One region of the Nonomuraea rosea genome, then DNA from elsewhere that is predicted to be linked to it. Evidence: riboswitches for the same ligand, from Rfam matches in the RefSeq annotation. Region 1 holds a riboswitch; each other region holds the start of a gene.

Region 1 (4,901 bases):
GACGCGGTGCGCATCCCCGTGCTGGCGGCCGGCGGCATCGCCGGCGCTCGCGGCCTGGCCGCCGTCCTCGCCGCGGGCGCGGAGGGCGCCTGGGTGGGTACGGCCTTCCTCGGCTGCGCCGAGACGACCCTCTCCGATACGGCCAGGGAGCGCGTCATGGGGGCGAGCGAGACCGGTACGGCCTATGGCCGGGTTTTCGACGTCGCCCAGCGGCTGGCCTGGCCTGCGGAGTTCGGTGGGCGCGCCCTGCGCAACGCGTTCTTCGACCGGTGGGCGGGGCGGGAGGAGGCGCTGGCGGTGGATGAGGGGGCGCCCGCTGAGCTGGCGGCCGCCCGTCGCACGGACGACTTCGGCACCGCCTACATCTATGCCGGTCAGGCTGTGGGCATGGTGCGGGAGCGGCGTACGGCCGCCGACGTGGTCGCGGCTTTCGCCGCCGCGGAAGAGTTGCTCGGCCGGTTCACGCCCTGACGCCGCCGTTTCGGCCGGTTCACGTCCTGACATCGCCGTTTCGGCCGGTTCACGTCCTGACATCGCCGTTTCGGCCGGTTCACGTCCTGACGCCGCCGTTCAGGGCCCGGAGGGTTGGCGCTTAGGGGCCCCGGGCGGTGCTCAAGGGAGCGGGTGGTTCTGGTGGGCGGGTGCTGCGGGGTTGCATTATCGATATATTTGGTAGGTAATTGGGATATTGGCTGTCTCGCTCGAGAGGACGACCATGTCCCTGCCGGATTTCTTGATCGTCGGCGTGCCCAAGTCAGGCACGACAGCGCTCCACGCCGCCCTGCAGTTACACCCGGACCTGTTCATGTCACCGGTCAAGGAGCCCAAGCACTTCCTCACCGACGGCCCGCCGCCCACCACAGGCGGCCCGGGCGACGCCGAGACCTACCGCGAGCACATCTGGCGGCGCCCGGACTACGAGGCCCTGTTCGCCGCCGCCCCGGCCGGTGCCCTGACGGGCGAGGCCACCCCGTTCTACCTGTACGACCTCGACGCGCAGCGGCGTATCCGGGCCGCCGTCCCGGACGCCAGGCTGATCGTGATCCTGCGCGACCCCGTCGAGCGCGCCCACTCCAACTGGACGCACCTGTGGTCGGCCGGGCTCGAACCCCTGGACGACGTCGTACGCGCCTGCGCGGAGGAGCCACACCGGATCGCCGCCGGATGGGCGCACTTCTGGCACTATGTCGGGCTCGGCCGCTATGGGGAGCAGTTAGCCCACCTGTTCACGCTGTTCCCCCGCGAACAGGTGCTGATCTTCCGTTACCGGGACCTCGTCGACCGGCCCGCCGAGACGCTCGACCGGATCTGCGGCTTCCTCGGCGTACGGCAGGGCCTGCTCACCGACCTGCCGAAGGAGAACGTCACGGCGCACCCCGAGGCGAACCCCCGGCACCGGATGCTCTCGTCGGTACGCCGGCGGCTGCCCGCCCCGCTGGCCCGGCCCATCGAGAACCTGCTCCAGCACCGGGGCAGGTCCCGCCGGCCGCTGACCTGGGAGCAGCGGCGGCGGCTCCTGCCGTACTTCACCGAAGACATCCTGCTCCTGCAGGAGGTCACCGGCGAGGACTTCAGCGACTGGCTGGGGCCGCGGACGCGCTCGGGCGGCCTGGTCGGCAGCCGGCCACCCGGCCGGCACCAGTCCAGGAACGGCCGCCCGGCCGCACCCCGATGACGTAACACACCGTGCGTCAGCGGAGCTCGGTGCGCAGGTCGTGGGCCCCGTCCGCACGGGTGTACTCGTAGTAGAGCCGGGTCCGGCCGCCCGGCAGGTCCACGAGGTCGAGGTAGCGCAGCCCGCCGCCCCCGTGAGGAGAGGAGGCCGCAGGGGCGTCGCCGCACGGGGTCAGCGACGCGGGATCCGTGCCCACCGCGATCCCCGTGCGCTCCTCGTAGTTCTCCGCCGCGCTCGCCCGCCCGTCGTAGAAGGCCGCCACCCGGTCCCCGTCGAAGCGCACCGCCGAGATCCGCACGCCCCTGGCGTCCCACAGGCCGGGCCGGCCGCTGAGCGCCGTGCCGTGCCAGGTCCACTCCAGCCCGTCTGCGCTGGTGGCGTAGTCGGTCACCATGCGGTCCGCCTCCTCGGGGTCGGCCAGCGGGTGGCAGGAGGCCCACAGGTGCCACACCCCGCCCCGCCGTACGATCACCGGGTCCTTCACGCCGGTCTTCGGGTCACCGGGCAGTACGGTCCTGCGCGAGCGCGGGTCGAAGCCCGCCGGGCCGGCGGCCTCCAGCACCTCCACCCGCCAGTGCTTGGTCCCCTGCGTGGCGCAGCTCAGGTAGAGCCGCCACCGGCCCTCGGGCGTGCGCACCAGCGTGGGCCGTTCCAGCGACTCCGTGTCCATCTCCGCGCGAGTGATCGTCACCAGCGGCTCGAACCGCTCGCCGTCCGACGATCCGGCCACCACGACCGCGTAGCCGCGGCCATGACCCACCGGGCGGCGCAGGCGGTAGGCCAGGTAGATCTGCCCGTCCGCGGCGACCGCGCTGGGCGCGCCCGACCAGTGCCCCTCTCCCCCGGCCTCAGGCTCTATCGCGACGACCGCGCGATCGGGCGTGGGGAGCAGGGCCGCGAGCTCGCGGGCGTCCTCATTGATCGACATGGGCTCGAGACTAGGCCACGGTACGGAGCTCGGCACGGCGCTCACTCTCCCTTTACGTGCGGCACAGCAATCCATGTATTCCCTATGAATTTTACGGCAAATACCTGCCCGGCGTGGGGCGACGCGGCGCATGGACGGGCGGAGGATTAGGCGATGCGGCGCTTGGGGTAGGCAACAGGATGCTGACCACCAAGCTTGACCTAATGTATAGAGAGAGTGTCGAATAGTAACAAACCACCCAAGGTGATTTGGCATAAAACCGACTGGTATAGTGGCTTTTGTCAAGAGTCCAGTGCCAAGCCCCGGCTTGCTGGACGGCAACCCTCCTACCGTGGCGGGGTGCCCCGGGTGATGACATGGTCGTCGAGCTGAACGGTGCTCCTGGCGGCAAGCGCGGTTCTCGAGCCGTGCCCTGCCCTCCGCGCCCTTGGCCGGCTGCTCGGACGGAAAGGTAATGATGAAGGGCGGAGTCACTCGCCTGGCGGGAGCGGGCGTGGCGGTCGTACTGGCGCTGGCTGCCTGCGGCGGCGTGGACACGGGCGGCGGCACATCGGGTGGGGAGAAGCAGGAAGAGCTCACGGTGACCGCGTTCGCGGGCGCGTGGGGAGAGCTGTTCAAGAAATCGTTCGTCGAGCCGTTCGAACGCGACACCGGCGCGAAGGTGAACCTCGTCTACGGCGCGAACGCCGAATGGCTCACCAAGCTGCGCGCGGCCGGGGGCAAGAACCCGCCGTTCGACGTCCTGGCCTTCACCCCGGACGCGTCGCTGCCCGCCGCCTCCGCGGGTCTGCTCCAGCCGCTCCAGACCGACCGGCTGACGCACTGGAAGGACCTGGACCTGACGCTCGGCTCGAAGTCGGCCTACGGCGGCAAGCAGTACGGCGTACCGCTGACCACCGGCTCGACCGGCCTCATGTACCGCAACGACAAGATCAAGACCGCCCCGGCGGACTGGTCGGACATCTTCGACAAGAAGTACTGCGGCCACGTCGCCCTCCCCCCGCTCACCTACAACCCGGGCCTGGAGTTCTTCTCGGCCCTGGTCACCTCGCAGGGCGGCAAGCTGTCCGACCCGGCGGCGGTGGACAAGGCGTTCGCCACGCTGGAGACGCTGAAGGGCTGCGTGTCGGCCTTCCCCGCCAACGCGGGCGCCGCCGCCACCGTCATCGAGAACGGCGACGCCTGGATCATGCCCTTCTGGGACGGCCGCGCGTTCGCCCTGGCCCAGGCGGGCTCCCCGATCAGCTTCACCTACCCCAAGTCGGGCGCCGTGGGCGCGCTGACCTCGTACTTCATCGCCAGCGGCACTCAGCACAGCGAGCTGGCCATGAAGTTCCTCGACTACCTCACGGCGGCGGAGAACCAGAAGCCGTTCGCCGAGGGCACCTGGTACGCGGCGGGGAACAACACGATCAAGTACAACGACAACTTCGAGCAGTGGGTCGAGCACGGGCCCGAGGTCTACAAGAAGTTCGTCTGGGTCGACTACACGGTCGCCACCCCCAAGCTCAACGAATGGCAGCAGCGGTGGAATCAGATCTTCGGCTGATCGAGTTGCCCGAGGAGGGCGCCGGGCACGTCGAGATCGAGGGGCTGGCCGCCGGCTACGAAGGCGCCCGCGTGCTCGACCTGGACCGGCTGTCCATCCGCAAGGGCGAGTTCCTGTCCATTCTCGGGCCCAGCGGCTGCGGCAAGACGACGCTGCTCAACTGCATCGCCGGCTTCGTGCGGCCCACCGCCGGGCGGATCGTGATCGACGGCTCCGACGTGACGGACCGGCCGCCGTACCGGCGCGGGCTCGGGATGGTGTTCCAGAACTACGCGCTCTTCCCGCACATGACCGTCGCCGACAACGTCGCGTACGGGCTGCGCGTCCGCAAGCTCGGCAAGGCCGAGCGCGACGAGCGGATCTCCGAGGCGCTGCGCCTCGTCGGGCTGGAGGGGTTCGCCGGGCGGCGGCCCGGCCAGCTGTCCGGCGGCCAGCAGCAGCGGGTGGCGCTGGCCCGCGCCCTGGCCATCCGGCCCGCCGTCATGCTCCTGGACGAGCCCCTGTCCAACCTCGACGCCAAGCTGCGCAGGGAGATGCGGGCCGAGCTGCGCGCCATCCAGCGGCGGATCGGCACCACGATGGTGTTCGTCACCCACGACCAGGAGGAGGCGCTGGCCCTCTCCGACCGGGTGGCCGTCATGAACGGCGGCAAGATCGAGCATCTCGGCACCCCCGACGAGGTCTACCGGCGGCCGGCGACGCGGTTCACGGCACAGTTCATCGGGGCCGCGAACGTCCTGGAGGGCACG
Region 2 (4,901 bases), on a different contig from region 1:
AGACCAGGTAGTAGCCGTTGATGCCGAGCGGGTTCTCGGTCCACGCGTACGTGTGGCCCTCCGGGACCTTGAGCACCTTCGGCAGCCGCTGGTTGATCGGCCCCTGCGGCAGCGAGCGCAGCCGCTCGGCGCAGGCCTCGGCCAGGTCGAGCGAGACCTTGAGCTGTTCGAGCAGCAGCTCGAACCGGCTGTGGCAGTCGCCCGCGCTCCGGGTGACGACCTTGACGGGCAGCTCGGGATAGGCGAGGTACGGGTCGTCGCGCCGCAGGTCGAAGTCGACGCCCGAGGCGCGGGCGATGGGGCCGCTCACGCCGTACTGCATGATCTGCTCCTGGGAGAGCACGCCGACACCCTTGGTACGGGCGACGAAGATCTCGTTGTTCAGGATGAGGTTCTCGATGTCGGGCACCCGGCGCCGGGTCTCCGCGACGGCCTCCGACACGCGGTCGAGCCAGCCGAGCGGCAGATCCTCCTTGAGCCCGCCGACGCGGTTGAACATGTAGTGCATGCGCCCGCCGGAGATCTCCTCCATCACGGCCTGGATGCGCTCGCGCTCGTTGAAGGAGTAGAACAGCGGCGTGATCGCGCCCAGCTCCAGGGGGTAGGAGCCGAGGAACATCAGGTGGTTGAGCACCCGGTTGAGCTCGGCCAGCAGCGTACGGGCCCATACGGCGCGCACCGGCGGCTCCATGCCGAGCAGCCGCTCGGCGGCCAGGACCACGCCGAGCTCGTTCGCGAACCCCGACAGCCAGTCGTGCCTGTTGGCCAGCATGATGATCTGGCGATAGTCACGCACCTCGAACAGCTTCTCCGCGCCCCGGTGCATGTAGCCGACGATCGGCTCGGCGGTGGCGATGCGCTCGCCGTCGAGCGTGAGCCGGAGCCGCAGGACCCCGTGGGTCGACGGGTGCTGCGGGCCGATGTTGAGGATCATGTCCTCGGTGGCCAGCTCTTTCGCGCCGGCTCCGATCCCGACCACGCGTTCCGTCATACGGCCATGCTGCCACCCTCACTGGTGTTGATCCAGCGCGGGGGATGGTCAAGAAATGGTGTGGAAACGCATCCCGAAGTCGGACATGGGGAGGAATATCGGGAACGGGGGGAGAAATCACCATGAAGAGAGTTGTGTTTGACATCGCGGCTCTGATCGCGCGGATCGTGACAGGCGTGATCTTCGTGACGCACGGCTGGCAGAAGTGGCAGGGTGGCCTCGGAGCCACGACGCAGCAGTTCAGGGACATGGGGATCCCGATGCCGGAGCTGGCAGCCGGGTTCTCCAGCATCGTCGAGACCGTCGGCGGCATCTTCCTCATCCTCGGACTGCTGGTGCGGCCCGTCGCCTTGCTGCTGCTGCTCAACATGCTCGGTGCGATCGCGTTCGTGCACGGTGGCAACGGGGTGCTGACCTCAAGCAACGGCTGGGAGCTGCCCGGCGCGCTGGGTGCGCTCAGCCTGTTGTTCCTGGCCCTGGGCGGGGGACGGATCGGGTTGGACGGCATCTTCCACTCGATGTTCCGCAGGCGCTCCGAACGCCGTGCGGCCGAGGACGATCTCGCGCCCTACGCTCCGAGCTCGGCGGCCGGCCGGGTCGAGCCCTCGAACGTGCGCACGACCGGGGGGCCGACGACACCCGCGGCGTCCACCGAGCCGGCCGAGCGGCCCGAGGTGCCGAGGCAGCCGTCGGATCCCAAGGCGGGCAGGCTCAACGACGAGGACATGCGGGACATCGACGCCCTGGTCGCCGACGAGCCGCCCGAGCACCGCAAACCGCCGAACCGCTGACCCGGCCGGGCCGGCGGCCTGTTTCGCGTGCTCAGCGGGAGACCAGGTCCCGGAGGGCTTCGACCAGCCGGTCCACGTGCTCCTGCGTGGTCCCGATGCCGATCGAGGCCCGGATCGCGGAGGTGGTGTCGTCGTCGCATCCGCCGTCGGCGTCCTGGGCGCCCAGCAGGTGCCGCAGGAACGGGTGGGCGCAGAACTTCCCGTCACGGACGCCGATGCCGTACTCGCTGGACAGCACCTCGGCCACCTCGCGGGCCGAGTAGCCGGCCACGGTGAACGACACGATGCCCACGCGCGGGTGATCGTCCCCCCACAGCGACAGCTCCCGCACGCCCTCGACCGAGGCCAGCCCCGACCGCAGGCGGGCGATCAGCCGCTCCTCCTCGCGGACGAGCTCGGTCCAGCCGGTGGCGCTGAGCGCGTCGCAGGCGGCGGCCAGCGCGATGGCGCCCAGCACGTTCGGGGTGCCCGCCTCGTGCCGCGGCTCGGGGTCGTCGTGCCACTCGGCGGTCTCACCCACCGACCGCACCGCGCCGCCGCCCTTGAGGTACGGCTCGCCCTCGGCCAGCCAGTCGCGGCGGCCGACCAGCACGCCGGCCCCGAACGGGGCATACAGCTTGTGCCCGGAGAAGGCCACGTAGTCCAGGCCGAGCGCGGTCAGGTTGAGCCGCCGATGCGGTACGAGCTGCGCGGCGTCCACCAGGATGCGGGCCCCATGCCGGTGCGCGATGTGGGCCAGGGCGGCGATGGGCCACAGCTCGCCGGTGACGTTCGAGGCGGCGGTGACGACCAGCAGCTTCGGCCCGTCGATCGCGGCCAGCGCCTCGTCGGCGGCGCGCACGGCCTCGCCGGGGAAGGCGGGCGCGGCCAGCCGTACGGACGCGGGCCAGGGCAGGAGCGAGGCGTGGTGCTCGGTGTCGAAGACCACGGTGGTGGTGCCCTCGGGCAGGCAGCCGGCCAGCAGGTTCGTGGCGTCGGTGGTGTTGCGGGTGAAGATCACGGCGTCGTCGGGACGCGCTCCGACGAAGGCTCTGACCGTGTGGCGTGCCTGCTCGTACCTGGCGGTGGTGAGCTGGGAGGCGTAACCCGCGCCGCGGTGGACGCTGGAGTAGGCCGGGAGCGCGGCGGCGACGGCGGCGCTGACCGGCTCCAGACAGGGGGCGCTGGCCGCGTAGTCGAGGTTGGCGTAGCCGACCAGCCTGCCGCCCTTGACCGGCACTTCGAGGTCGGCGCCGAGCACGGCGGGAATCGACCGGCCGCTCGCGGCGGGCGCGTTCGCGGGGGCCTCGGCGGCGGGCACGGAGTTGAAGATCGTCAGCGTGGACACGGCAAATCTCCTCGGGTCATCGGACCCGTGGGAGCAGCCACAGAGCCCGCGCTTGCCCGTCACACCTCGTGACGGACCAGGTCTTCACCCGGGGCACCCCGCCGCGGACGCGAGGGTTGCCGGCCAGCTAGCCGGGGCTTGTCGCTGGCACTCATGACCTACGCCAGGACTATACCAATAAGAAGCCTGTTCATCACACTGCCGCCTCAATGTCCGAAGCAAGTCCGCGAACTTATGTGCCGACTGACTCGTTGCTACCGGGAAACCCCGCCCAACCCGTCATGGAGGTGCGCAGATGCTTGACTGGGTGACCGACCCGAATATCTGGATCGGCTTCTTCACCCTTGTCGCCCTGGAGATCGTCCTGGGGATTGACAACATCATCTTCATCTCCATCCTGGCGGGCAAGCTGCCACCGGAGCAGCGGGACCGGGCGCGCGTCCTGGGCCTGGGCGCCGCGCTGATCAGCCGGTTACTCCTGCTGCTGGGGCTGTCGTGGGTGGTGCGGCTCACCGAGCCGCTCTTCGAGATCTTCAGTCACGAGATATCGGGACGTGACCTGATCCTGCTGCTCGGCGGCCTGTTCCTGCTGGCCAAGAGCGTCACCGAGATCGGCCACAGCATGGACGCGCCGGCGGACAAGGACGGCAAGCAGCAGGCCGTGACCTCCTTCACCTCCGTGATTCTGCAGATCATGGTGCTCGACGTCGTGTTCTCGCTCGACTCCGTGATCACCGCCGTCGGCATGGTCGACGAACTCGGCGTGATGGTCGCGGCCGTCGTGGTGGCGGTGCTGGTGATGTTGTTCGCCTCCGGGCCCATCAGCCGGTTCGTGGACCAGCATCCGAGCATCAAGATGCTGGCGCTGGCGTTCCTCGTGCTCATCGGCGTGGTGCTCGTCGCCGAGGGTCTCGACCAGCACATCCCCAAGGGCTACATCTATTTCGCGATGGCCTTCTCGGTCATCGTGGAGCTGCTGAACATCCGGATGCGCGGCAGGCACACCAAGCAGCCGGCGGCGGCCCCTAAACAGGACACTGAGCAGGTCCCTGAGCAGGTCTCTGAGCGGGACCCTGAGCGGGACACTTCCCCTCCTAAGATGGACTAGTGCGCTTTGATCCTTGGAATCCCGATTTCGTGGCTCACCCGTACCGGGTCTACGAGGAGCTGAGGCGCGACGCGCCCGTCAGCTACTTCGAGCCGACGGGCCAGTGGCTGATCTCCCGGCACGCCGACGTGAACGCCCTGCTCAGGGACCGCCGCCTGGGCCGGTCCTATCTGCACGTGGCCACGGACGAGGAGTTCGGCAGGGAGCCGGAGCCGGAGTTCCAGGAGCCGTTCTGGCGGGTGATCAGGGCGGGCATGCTCGACGTGGAGCCGCCGGTGCACACCAGGCTGCGCCGGCTGGTCTCCAGGGCGTTCACGCCGCGCATGGTCGAGTCGCTGCGCCCCCGGGTGCGGGCCATTGCCGGCGGCCTGGTGGACGCGTACGTGGAGCGGGGCGGCGGCGACCTGATCGCCGACGTCGCCGAGCCGCTCCCGGTGACGGTGATCGCGGAGATGCTCGGGATCCCCGAGCCCGACCGCCCCCTGCTGCGCCCCTGGTCCGCCGACATCTGCGGCATGTACGAGCTCAACCCCGCCCCCGAGGCCCAGCACACCGCGGTGCGGGCGGCGTCGGAGTTCGCCGGCTACCTCAAGTCCCTGGCCCGCGACCGCCGCGCGAACCCCGGCGACGACCTGGTCAGCGCCCTCGCCCAGATCGACGAGCTGACCGAGGACGAGCTGGTCG
Region 3 (4,901 bases), on a different contig from region 1:
ATGGCGGTGCCGTGCAGCCCGGCCACGGTGGCCGAGGTCCGCTGGTCCGCGCGCAGGAGCGGCAGGGCGGCGCTGAGGCCGTACAGGAAGATGGCGAACGTGCCGAGCTGCAGGTAGATGAGCCACGTCGGGCGGTCTCTGACCAGCCGGACGGGCTCTGAGACCGTCGTCACCCTTGAGCTCCCGATGGTAGGCAGGACCTTTCAGGCCAGTGCGTCGAGCTGGGCCGCGAGCCACTTCTGCGGCGGCAGCGCGGTGGCCGCCGCGTGCAGCTTGTCGCGGCGCATCCGCCGCTCGTCCTCGGGCATGATCAGCGCCTCGTGCAGCGCCGCCGCCGTGCCGCTGACGTCGTAGGGGTTGACCATCAGCGCGTACGGCCCCAGCTCGGCGGCGGCCCCTGCCTCGCGCGACAGCACGAGCGCGCAGCGCGGCGACAGGACGGGACCCTCTTTGGCGACCAGGTTCATCCCGTCGCGGATGGGGTTGACCAGCAGCACGTCGGCCATCCGGTACGCGGCCAGCGAACGCGGATAGTCGTCGTTGACGTTGAGTATGAGCGGATCCCAGTCCTCGGTGGCGTATTCGTCCTCGATCTCCTGGGCGCTGCGCTGCACCGACGCGGTGTATTCGCGGTATTCGGGCAGGTCGTGCCTGCTCGGATAGGCGAACGCCAGGTGCACCACCCGCCCGTGCCACTCGGGGTGCGCGGCCAGGAACTCGCGGTAGGCCACCAGGCCGCGCACGATGTTCTTCGACAGCTCGGTGCGGTCGATGCGGACGATCAGCCGGCGGTCGCCCACCTGCTCCCTGAGCGCGGTCATGTGCGACTCGACGTCGGGCTCGCAGGCCCGCTCCCACAGCGCCGCGCCGTCCACGCCGAGGCTGTGCACGCCGATGCGGGTCGTCCTGCCCTCGTGGGTGACGCTGCGGCCGACCCGGTCGGCCTCCGCGCCCAGGAGCGCCACGCAGCAGTCCATGAACGCCTGGGCCCACCTGTCGGTGAGGAACCCGGCGTGATCGGCGCCCAGGATGCCTTCCAGGACTTCCCTGGCCACCTCGTCGGGCAGCAGGGAGAAGTATTCGGGCGGCGCCCACGGCGTGTGGCTGAAGTGGGCGATGCGCAGATCCGGCCGCTCGGCGCGGAGCATCGCCGGGGTCAGGGTCAGGTGGTAGTCCTGCACCATCACGCGGGCCTCGTGGCCGGCCTCCTCGGCCAGCGCGAGCGCGAACACGCCGTTGTAGTCGCGATAGGACTCCCACTCGCGCTGGAACTTCGTGCCGAAGTTGGGTGCGTTGGGGATGTCGTAGAGCAGGTGGTTGACGAACCACAAAGTGGAGTTGGCCACCGCGTTGTAGGCGCGGTGGAAGACGGCGGGCGGGATGTCGAGCATCCGCAAGGGGCCCGTGTCATAGCCGGCGTGGTCGATCCGGCCGCCGGGAGCCTGCCGCACCGCGCTGCGGTCACCGTCGGACAGCGCCGCGCAGACCCACAGCACGCCGTCCCCTTTGGCCACTCCCGACAACCCGGACACCAGGCCGCCACCACCGCGTTTCATGGTCAGTTCGCCGTCGTCAGAGACGGTGAAGGAGACCGGTCCTCTGTTGGAGGCCACCAGGACGCTGTTCATTCGAGCTCCCTTCGACCATAGGATCCCAGCTATGGCGCTTGATGAGCTAACCGAGGAACTCGCCCGCTCGGCCGCCGCCGGAGATCATCGCGCACTTGGCGAGCTCCTGGCGCGGATCGAGCCCGATGTGATGCGGCACTGCGCCCGGATCCTGCCCTATCACCAGGATGCGGAGGAAGCCTCTCAAGACACGTTGCTGGCCGTGGCGCGCAACATCGGGCGGTTCGAGGGACGGGCCAGGTTCAGCACGTGGCTCCACATCGTGACGGCCAACTGCGCGCGGACCACGTACAGGACGCTCAAGCGCAGGGCGGCCGAGCAGAGCTCGGACGAGCTGCCGATGCAGAAGCCCGACGCGCGGCGGGTCAGCGTGATCGCCGGCTCGCGGCTCGACCTGCTGGACGCCATGGAGGCGCTGGAGGCCGACAAGCCCGACCTGGCGCAGGCGCTCGTGCTGCGCGACATCGTCCAGCTCGACTACAACGAGGTGGCCGACCAGCTCGGCATTCCTCTCGGCACCGCTAAGTCGCGCATCCACCAAGCGCGCAAATATGTGCAAGGTGTGCTTGGTGAGGACTACCGCTGAGACTGTCCGTCTTGCATGCTGAGACGGGTGGCCGTTTCGGCCACTTGTGCGGGTAGAGTCCTTTTCGACAACTGAATATTGCTCATCCAGAGGGGTGGAGGGACCGGCCCTGCGAAGCCCCGGCAACCCTCCCGGCTTGTGACTCGCGACCTGGCGAGGCCGACCGGGACAAGGTGCCAATTCCGGTTCGCGGTCAAGGTGGCCGCGGGCGAAGATGAGGGAAGGCCTCGCTTCATGTCGCTCGACTTTGGTCCTGCTGTCGCTCTGTCCTGCCGCGAGTGCGGCACGCGTTACCCCCTGGGTCCCAGCTTCGCCTGCCAGGAGTGTTTCGGGCCGCTTGAGGCGGCCTATTCCTTTGGCGAGGTGACCCGGGCGCAGATCGAGTCGGGTCCCGCCAACATCTGGCGCTACCGCTCTCTGCTCCCCGTCCCCGCCGACGTCGCCAGTAAGCCCAATATGAACCCGGGCTGGACGAAATTGGTCAAGGCCGGAAACCTCGGCCGGGCGCTCGGCATCAAGTCCCTGTACGTGAAGGACGACTCCGGCAACCCCACCCACTCCTTCAAGGACCGGGTGGTCGCCATGGCCGTCGAGGCGGCGCGCAACTTCGGTTTCCACACGCTTTCCTGCTCCTCCACGGGCAACCTCGCGGGCGCGGTCACGGCCGCCGCCGCGCGGGCGGGGCTCGACGCGTGCGTGTTCATCCCGGCGAACCTGGAGCAGGCCAAGATCGCCATGGCCCGCGTGTTCGGCGGGAAGCTGATCGGCATCGAGGGCACCTACGACGACGTCAACAGGTTCTGCTCCGAGCTCATCGGCGACCCGCTGGGCGACAAGTGGGGATTCACCAACATCAACCTGCGGCCCTATTACGCCGAGGGCTCCAAGACGCTCGCGTACGAGATCGCCGAACAGCTCGGCTGGCGGCTGCCCGAGCAGATCATCATCCCCATCGCCTCCGGCTCCCAGCTCACGAAGATCGACAAGGGCTTCAAGGAGCTGGTGACGCTCGGCCTGGTCGAGGACACGCCTTACAAGATCTTCGGCGCGCAGGCGGCCGGGTGCTCGCCCGTGTCCACCGCGTACAAGGCGGGGCACGACGTCGTCCAGCCGGTCAAGCCGAACACCATCGCCAAGTCGCTGGCCATCGGCAACCCCGCCGACGGGCCGTACGTGCTCGACATCGCCCGCCGCACCGGAGGGGGTGTGGAGGACGTCACCGACCCGGAGATCGTGGCCGCGATCAAGCTCCTGGCCTCCACCGAGGGCATCTTCGCCGAGACGGCGGGCGGGGTCACCGTGGGCGTGCTGAAGAAGCTCACCGAGAGCGGTCAGCTCGACCCGGAGGCCGAGACCGTGGTGCTGAACACCGGTGACGGGCTCAAGACGCTCGACGCGATCAGCGACGACGCCAGGCCCACCGCCGTGATCCGGCCCTCTCTCGACGCGTTCCGCGCGACTGTCTGACAACCAGGAAAGGCGACTTAAACCATGAGCGTTTCTGTGCGGATTCCCACCATTCTGCGCACCTACACCGGGGGTATCGCGGAAGTGAGTGGCGACGGCGCGACTCTTCGTGACGTGCTTGCCAAGCTCGACTCCGACTACCCGGGGATCGGCGCGAGAATTCTTGATGAATCGGGCAAGATTCGACGTTTTGTCAACGTTTACGTTGGGGAAGAGGACGTCCGTTTCGCGGAGGGACTCGACACTCCCGCCCCTGAGGGCACTGAGATCTCCATCATCCCGGCGGTCGCCGGCGGCTGACCGCGATAGCTCGACATCTTGAAGGCGCCCCGAGTGGGCGCCTTCTCCTTTTCCCGGCCAATTCAACGTTGAACCACCTAGGTCGCGAGAAATACGTAGTTTGCGGATTGACTCTGTTGCCAAACCCCGTGCCACAGGTATGGTCGAGGGCGATCGTCTGGCTACTTTTCCGTTAAGTCATACGATTACGGGTCTCGCGGAGGAATGGGCGAGGTCTGAGAGCCCAGTAAGAGGAGTCGGAAGTGGCGCAGGGCACCGTCAAATGGTTCAACGCGGACAAGGGCTACGGCTTCATCGCGGTAGACGGTGGTAAGGATGTATTCGTCCATTACTCAGCGATCATGATGGACGGGTATCGATCTCTCGAACAGGGCCAGCGGGTCGAGTTCGAGATCACGCAAGGCCAGAAGGGGCCGCAGGCGGAGTCTGTCCGCGCGGTCTGATTCACATCACTGGTACGCACCGGCGGGACCGCGCGGCAGCGCAGTCCGTACGAGCCCGCCACACATCCTTTCGTCGACTCGAGCGCGGCGGGCCGCACTGAGCGGCCCGCCGTACTGACACCGAGTGACCTGGGCGGGAACCGGGGGCGGGTGGTCTGTCGCTTGCACTCGACAGGGTAGAGTGCTAAACAGTTCGTTGGCACTCTGTGCAGCAGAGTGCCAGCAACTCGGATCGAGACGATGGGGTCTGCCGAACGGAGATGCAGGCCCATGCCGTCGCGGGCGTCGCCTCGGTCCCGGACAAGCCACCCTGTATCTGGGAGGTCTAGCCTTATGGCAGCCAAGATGATCGCGTTTGACGAGGACGCCCGGCGCGGTCTCGAGCGCGGTATGAACCAGCTCGCCGACGCCGTCAAGGTGACCTTGGGCCCCAAGGGCCGCAACGTCGTGCTGGAGAAGAAGTGGGGCGCTCCCACG

What was found. A riboswitch is a leader RNA that binds a small molecule or an ion and turns the genes downstream of it on or off. The one in region 1 is predicted to bind S-adenosylmethionine.
Region 2: it holds a riboswitch for S-adenosylmethionine, as region 1 does, so the genes downstream of both, ABEA43_RS12320 (aminotransferase class V-fold PLP-dependent enzyme) here and ABEA43_RS27220 (ABC transporter substrate-binding protein) in region 1, are expected to answer to the same signal.
Region 3: it holds a riboswitch for S-adenosylmethionine, as region 1 does, so the genes downstream of both, thrC (threonine synthase) here and ABEA43_RS27220 (ABC transporter substrate-binding protein) in region 1, are expected to answer to the same signal.

The regions. Positions count from the first base shown of each region.
Region 1 covers NZ_BAABDQ010000012.1:176,416-181,316, reverse strand. The annotation lists gene ABEA43_RS27235 (NAD(P)H-dependent flavin oxidoreductase) at 1-471, shown strand, start outside; gene ABEA43_RS27230 (sulfotransferase family protein) at 716-1,675, shown strand; gene ABEA43_RS27225 (hypothetical protein) at 1,692-2,603, opposite strand; SAM riboswitch class IV at 2,883-3,003, shown strand; gene ABEA43_RS27220 (ABC transporter substrate-binding protein) at 3,097-4,152, shown strand; gene ABEA43_RS27215 (ABC transporter ATP-binding protein) at 4,131-4,901, shown strand, end outside.
Region 2 covers NZ_BAABDQ010000004.1:282,757-287,657, forward strand. The annotation lists gene ABEA43_RS12310 (NADH-quinone oxidoreductase subunit D) at 1-991, opposite strand, end outside; gene ABEA43_RS12315 (DoxX family protein) at 1,114-1,782, shown strand; gene ABEA43_RS12320 (aminotransferase class V-fold PLP-dependent enzyme) at 1,814-3,109, opposite strand; SAM riboswitch class IV at 3,153-3,268, opposite strand; gene ABEA43_RS12325 (TerC family protein) at 3,405-4,217, shown strand; gene ABEA43_RS12330 (cytochrome P450) at 4,217-4,901, shown strand, end outside.
Region 3 covers NZ_BAABDQ010000077.1:17-4,917, reverse strand. The annotation lists gene ABEA43_RS65920 (MFS transporter) at 1-173, opposite strand, end outside; gene ABEA43_RS65915 (alpha,alpha-trehalose-phosphate synthase (UDP-forming)) at 204-1,628, opposite strand; gene ABEA43_RS65910 (RNA polymerase sigma factor) at 1,660-2,214, shown strand; SAM riboswitch class I at 2,294-2,435, shown strand; gene thrC (threonine synthase) at 2,449-3,681, shown strand; gene ABEA43_RS65900 (MoaD/ThiS family protein) at 3,706-3,981, shown strand; gene ABEA43_RS65895 (cold-shock protein) at 4,224-4,424, shown strand.